Regions from separate parts of the Paenibacillus sp. J31R122 genome, predicted to be linked through region 1. Evidence: predicted binding sites of a transcription regulator. Region 1 holds the regulator's gene; the other holds the start of a gene.

Region 1 (3,431 bases):
GTGGCTGGGCGAGACGGAAACGGGAGATCAGGAGGAGCTTAATTTTGGAAATAAGGGCGCGGAGTTTTGGTCGACTGTTGCAAGTGATACAGATTCGTGTCTTAACCGTGCATGTCCTTGGTTCAAACGATGCTTTTATCACCGCGCAAAAAATGAAGCTAATATAGCTGATGTATGTATAACTAATCATTCGATGTTGTTCACAGATATTCAAGCCGATCATAGGCTGCTGCCATCCTATACTCATCTCGTTATTGACGAGGCTCATCATGTCGAGGAGGTTGCAGGCAAGCACCTAGGCATGCAAATCAATTACTTCTCACTGACGCAAGCTGTTCTGCGATTGTATAAGGATAGCCGTTCTGGCCTTCTGCCGGCACTCCGGCAGAAGCTTCTTAACGAAGATGACCATCACAGCACAGCATGGATAGAAACTATCGATACTGTCATTCCCATTTTCCAAGAAGCTAAGGAGCATTGGGATAAGCTGTTTGAAATGTTCTATAGCTTTACTTCGACCACCTCTGACGGCGGTTCAGATAACGGTCAATCGGTTTGTCGCTTGAAAAATAGCGAGCTGCCTCCAAGCTGGGAGGATGCTGTTTCAGTCGAAGCTAACATACATACGGAGCTAAACCGTGTCGTTCGCACCGTTGAAAAAATGATAACAGATATTAAAGAGCGCGTAGATGATATGTCTATTCAAGCTGTTATCACTGATTTAAACGGCGCAACTCGTGATTTGACTCGGGTTAAAGATGAATTGCGCATCTTTATTAAATTAGAGCAGCCTGATTCTGTATTTTGGATCGAGGCAAGTCACGCGTATCGGTTTCGTTCTGTGCAGCTGTATGGCGTTCCAGTCGATGTAAGCACACAGCTGCAAAAGTATTTTTTTGACGTAAAGGAAAGCATTGTACTAACATCAGCTACATTATCTGTGCAGAAGTCTTTTCAATATGCGGCAGAGCAGCTAGGGCTGGTCGGATATGAGGAGCAGGGCAGGTTAAAAACGGTTCAGCTGTCATCACCATTTAATTACAGAGAGCAAGCGTTAGTTGTTATTCCGCGTAATTTTCCGGTGTTGAAGGGTTCTGGAGTAGATGCCGCTTATTTAGAGATGCTTGTGAAGTCATTGGCTGATTCCGCGAAAGAAACGAGAGGCAGAATGCTAGTGCTCTTTACTTCTTACCGGATGCTTAAACAAGTTTATGATCCGCTTAAGGAGCACTTAAATGAGTCGGGAATACAGGTGCTTGGACAAGGGATTGACAGTGGCAATCGCACTAAGCTGACGAGACGATTCCGCCAACAGCCAGAGTCTGTGCTGCTTGGAACGAGCAGCTTCTGGGAAGGTGTTGACATTCCAGGCGAGGCCTTGATTTGTTTGGCAATTGTTCGATTGCCATTTCAGCCTCCAAACCATCCGCTTGCTGAGGCAAAAGCTGAAATGCTATTACGTCAAAAGCAAAACCCGTTTATGAAGCTTTCGATTCCTCAAGCGGTCATTCGTTTCAAGCAAGGCTTCGGTCGGCTCGTTCGAACTGCGCAAGACAAAGGAATTGTTATCATATACGATACAAGGGTTATTGATACGTATTATGGAAAGCACTTCTTATATTCGCTGCCAAGTCCTAAAATTGAAACGATGCATGCCGATCAAATGGTACTGAGAATGAGAGAGTGGCTGTCTGAATCAAGGGTGGAGGAGGAGAAATGATGAAGCAGACTAAAATATCGGAAGCAGTTGTAAGAAGACTTCCCATTTACCTCCAAGTATTAAATGAGATGTTTGCGCGTGAGATTCAAACGGTCTCCTCGCAGGAGTTAGGTATCAAGCTTGATTTAAACCCTGCTCAAATTCGCAAGGACTTAGCTTATTTCGGAGAGTTTGGACGAAAGGGCATCGGTTATGACGTCGTTTATTTGATTGAGAAAATTCGTCAAATATTAAAGGTCGATCAGACAATCAAAGTTGCTTTGGTCGGTGCGGGCAACTTGGGGCACGCATTGTGTAATTACAATAAATACTCCAAGGATAATATGCAAATTACTGCGGTATTTGACGATCATCCAAGTAAAATTGGTTCTAAAATTAATAATTTGAATGTACTGCCCATGAGTGAGCTTGCGAAGACGGTTGCTGAGCAAAAAATACGTATCGGTATTATTTCAGTTCCTGCATTAGAAGCGCAAAATGTTGCCAATCAGTTCGTAGAAGCAGGTGTGGAGGGAATTCTCAATTTCGCTCCAGCTATTCTTCGTGTGCCCGATGAGATACGTATTCATAATGCCGACTTCACGAAGGAATTGTTAAGCTTAGCTTATTATTTAGTTAGAAAAGGAGATAAACAAGATGAGTCAGATTTGGATTGAAAACGGATTGTTTGTAACGATGGATGATGCTCAGCCAACTATTCAGGGACATATGGTTGTAACGGATGATCGTATTACATACATCGGGGCAGAACCGCCGCAGCAGCTGGCTAGCGATGTTCAAAAGGTTGATGGCCGTCGATTAGCGTTCATGCCTGGTTTAATCAATACACACGGCCATGCGGCTATGACCTTGCTCCGTGGATATTCGGATGACCAGAACCTTCAGGTATGGTTAGAACAAAAGATGTGGCCGATGGAAGCCAAATATGTTGATCAAGATACGCGTGCCGGCAGCGCTCTCGCTATTGTCGAAATGCTGCGCAGCGGAACAACAGCATTTGTTGATATGTATGATCGAATGGAACAGGTTGCGCAAATGGTTGAGCAATCGGGAATTCGTGGCTGCTTGACTCGTGGAGTAATTGGTTTATGTCCGGAAGATGTGCAAGCTGCGAAGCTTGCAGAAGCTATTTCATTCGCACGTGAGTGGAATGGCAAGGCGGACGGCCGCATAACGACGATGATTTCTCCGCACGCGCCATACACTTGTCCGCCGGATTATATTGAGAAATTTGTACAAGCAGCACATGATTATAATTTGCCGCTTCATACACATATGTCTGAGACGATTGCCGAAGTAGAGCAAAATGTACGCGAATACGGCTTGCGTCCGGTTGAGCATTTAGATCGTCATGGGTTTTTCACTCGTCCTGCCTTGGTGGCTCATGCGGTTCATTTAAATGATGCTGAGATTGAGCTGCTGGCAGCAAAAGGGGTTTCCGTCTCGCATAATCCAGTGAGCAATCTAAAGCTTGCTAGCGGAATTGCTCGTGTTCCAGATTTGCTTCGTGCAGGAATCACCGTATCGCTTGGTACTGACAGCGCAGCGAGCAATAACAACTTAGATTTGTTTGAGGAAATTCGTTTCACTGCATTACTCCATAAAGGTGTTTCGGGTGATCCAACTGTAATTCCAGCAATGGAAGCTTTGAAGATGGGGACGACCTATGGTGCTCGCGCGATATGGCAGCAAAACGATATTGGCAGCCTGC
Region 2 (3,431 bases), on a different contig from region 1:
CCTTCCCCCCGCACCGCTTCCGAAATAAGAAAACGCGGCGCTCCAGGATAACAAAGTGAGGTCGGATGAAACTGAAGAAACTCCACATCTTGAATGAATGCACCCGCACGGTAAGCCATCGCAATTCCATCGCCTGTTGCTACCTCAGGATTTGTTGTATAGCGGTACAATTGGCCCGCGCCACCTGAGCATAATATAGTCGCTTTTCCTTTTACGAACAGTCGCTGTCCGTTAGGCTTCTGCACAATTGCTCCACAGCACTCGCCGTCTTGGGTTATAAGGTCGATAACAAAAGAATCATCCCATACTTCAATTTTGGGATTAGACACCGCATTTTCCGATAGCGCGCGTACGATCTCGTAACCTGTTGCATCTCCATTGGCATGCAAAATACGACGCTGACTATGAGCGCCTTCCTTCGTCAGAGCATACTCGCCATCATTCTCCATATCAAATAGCGTACCCATCTTAATAAGTCTGCGTACACCTTTCGGTCCTTCATGGACAAGCACATCAACAGCTTCATTCGAGCATAAACCTGCTCCAGCAATTAATGTATCTTGACGATGATATTCCGGAGAATCCTCATCGGAGATGACGGCGGCAATTCCGCCTTGTGCATATCTTGTATTGCTGTCCAGCAGTGATTTCTTCGTAATCATAAGTACCGAATTATTTTCGCTTGCCCGTATAGCGGTAAAAAGACCGGCTATGCCGGCCCCAATTACAATGACGTCTTTTTCAATAACGGGTAGCCCGTTTAATTGCACATCAACTAAATATCTAGGAATCATAGAGGGCTCCTCCAAATGTTTACGTTCTAATCCTTCAAACATAGGAACAGCGTATGCTACTTAACAAGCAGCATACGCTCCAAGGATAAACGGGCCTGATCGGCAACTGCCGGCGGAACATAAATTTGTGGCTGCATCGTCTCTAAACATTTAACGAGCTTCTTCAAATTGTTCACCTTCATGTTCGGACAAACCAAATATTTAGATGCAAAATGGAACGTCTTGCCCGGGCTGTCTAAACGCAACTGATAACCAGTGCCATCCTCGGTTCCAACAATAAATTGTTGGCAATCAGATTCCTTGCAATATTTAATGATGGCGGTTGTACTGCCAACGAAGTCTCCAAGCTCAACTACCTCAGGACGACATTCAGGATGCACAACAAACTGGGCATCTGGATATTTCGCTTTCATTTCTTCTACATCTTTAACCGTAAGCATATCATGCGTATTGCAGTAACCTTCCCAGATTATCATTTTCTTATCTGTGTTCTGCTGCACATAATGACCAAGGTTCTTATCCGGTACCCAGATAACCTCGTCACCTTCAACCGAATTCACAACCTTAACCGCATTCGCAGACGTACAGCAAATGTCTGTCTCTGCTTTAATTTCAGCAGAGGAGTTAATATAGGTAACGACTTTGGCATTCGGATGCTGTGCCTTAAGTTTGCGCAAACCATCAACACTAACCATGTCTGCCATTGGGCAGCCGGCACGTTCATCCGGGATAATAACAGTCTTGTTCGGAGCCAAAATTTTCGCGCTTTCTCCCATGAAATGAACGCCGCAAAATACAATAACGTCAGCATCTGTTTCCGCCGCTTTCTGGGCTAGCAGAAAGGAGTCTCCACGAAAGTCAGCGACTTCTTGAATTTCATCTCGTTGATAATAATGAGCTAAAATAATGGCATTTCGTTCTTTCTTTAACTGTAACAACCGTTCACGCAGTTCGCGGTTTTGTTCCGCTTTGCGTTCCAGTGCCAGTGCTTCCATGGTAGATCCTCTCCTCTTATGAGGGATGGGGGATTAGCCCATTCCATGATCGGGCCAGCAGACTTTGTGAATTGATGCACAAACTATGAAAGTCGCTCGCTTATAAATCAAAACAAAAGTGATAATTAATAAATGAATGGATTAAGACTTAATTTACACGTGGTAGAAGGTGCTGTCAATCCATAATGCGCCTTTTTATAGAGCCAATTTCTAATTCGGGCTGTTTCAGTAATCCTTTAGAAATTGCTCCATCATTTTATTTGAATGGAATTACAATTCCATATGCTAGCATTTGTTTTTTTTACTACAGGTTTACATCTGTATTATAGGCTAAATCTGAACATTAATAAAGAAAAAAGTCGGCTTTCTACTCAAGAAAAGTAGTAAGCCGACTTTTTAATACCGAAAGAGTAAACTAAGAGTTATTATCTGAATCGTCAGGGTTATTTTGCTTCTTCTCTAAGCTAACACCCTTCACTTCATCTTCGTCATGGGTTTGAATACGTACAGTCACATCGCCCATTGTCTCAATAATCGGCTCAGTTGTCGGTACGGATACATCACCATCTGAAGAAGCTCCGCCGTCACCATCAAGTGAACCGGTTTCGATCAGACGCTTGATTTGATCCATTTCAAGTGTTTCGACAGTAAGCAATGTCTGTGCAATGATATGCATTTCCTTGCTCTTCTCTGTCAATAGCTTCTTAGCGCGATCGTAGCAAGCGTTCGTAATGGTCTGCATCTCTTGATCAATCTCGTATGCAATTGAATCGGAATAGTTCTGCTCATGACCAATATCGCGGCCAAGGAATACTTGGCTTTGTGAGCTGCTGCCGAACTGCATCGGTCCAAGCCTGTCGCTCATACCGTATTCCATAATCATACTGCGTACAATACCTGTCGCTTGTTTAAAGTCACTGTAAGCGCCAGTTCCGATTTCACCGATAAACAGCTCTTCCGCAACACGACCGGCTAGCAAGCCTGTTATCTTATCAAGAAGCTCTTGCTTTGTAACCAGCATACGATCTTCTTTTGGAAGCATGATGACGTAACCGCCAGCGCGACCTCGCGGAATAATTGTTACTTTATGAACCATATCTGCATGTTCAAGGAAGAAACCAGCAATTGTATGTCCCGCTTCATGATAAGCGACAATACGTTTCTCACGATCACTCACGACACGGCTTTTCTTCTCCGTACCGACTATGATACGGTCAATCGCATCATCAATCTCAAGCATGGCGATTTCTTTCTTATTGCGACGCGCAGCAAGTAGAGCTGCTTCATTCAACAGGTTCTCAAGGTCTGCTCCACTAAATCCAGTGGTACGCTTTGCAATGATATCCAGCTTAACGTCGCCTGTAAATGGTTTGTTGCGTGCATGAACTTTCAGAACCGCTTCACGGCCCTTCACATCTGGACGGTCAACCGTAATCTGACGGTCAAAGCGGCCTGGACGTAGAAGTGCTGGATCCAGAATGTCTGGACGGTTTGTTGCAGCAATGATAATAATTCCCTCGTTAGCGCCAAAACCATCCATCTCAACGAGCAATTGGTTGAGTGTCTGTTCACGCTCGTCATGACCACCGCCAAGACCTGCGCCACGCTGACGTCCTACAGCATCAATCTCATCAATAAATAT

The links. Region 1 encodes Rex, which represses fermentation and respiration genes when NADH is low (regulators of the CRP and FNR family bind a similar motif). Its sites were predicted from a motif close to TTGTGAAATATTTCACAA; they were not measured.
Region 2: nadA (quinolinate synthase NadA) is a predicted target of Rex. The motif match lies at 1,854-1,871, and genes of this name have one in related genera.

Annotation. Positions count from the first base shown of each region.
Region 1 is NZ_JBWDNM010000007.1:244,068-247,498, forward strand. Features, by position in the region: gene dinG (ATP-dependent DNA helicase DinG) at 1-1,720, shown strand, start outside; gene AC0YN7_RS14075 (redox-sensing transcriptional repressor Rex) at 1,720-2,376, shown strand; gene AC0YN7_RS14080 (amidohydrolase) at 2,357-3,431, shown strand, end outside.
Region 2 is NZ_JBWDNM010000023.1:15,005-18,435, forward strand. Features, by position in the region: gene nadB (L-aspartate oxidase) at 1-794, opposite strand, end outside; gene nadA (quinolinate synthase NadA) at 851-1,789, opposite strand; gene ftsH (ATP-dependent zinc metalloprotease FtsH) at 2,205-3,431, opposite strand, start outside.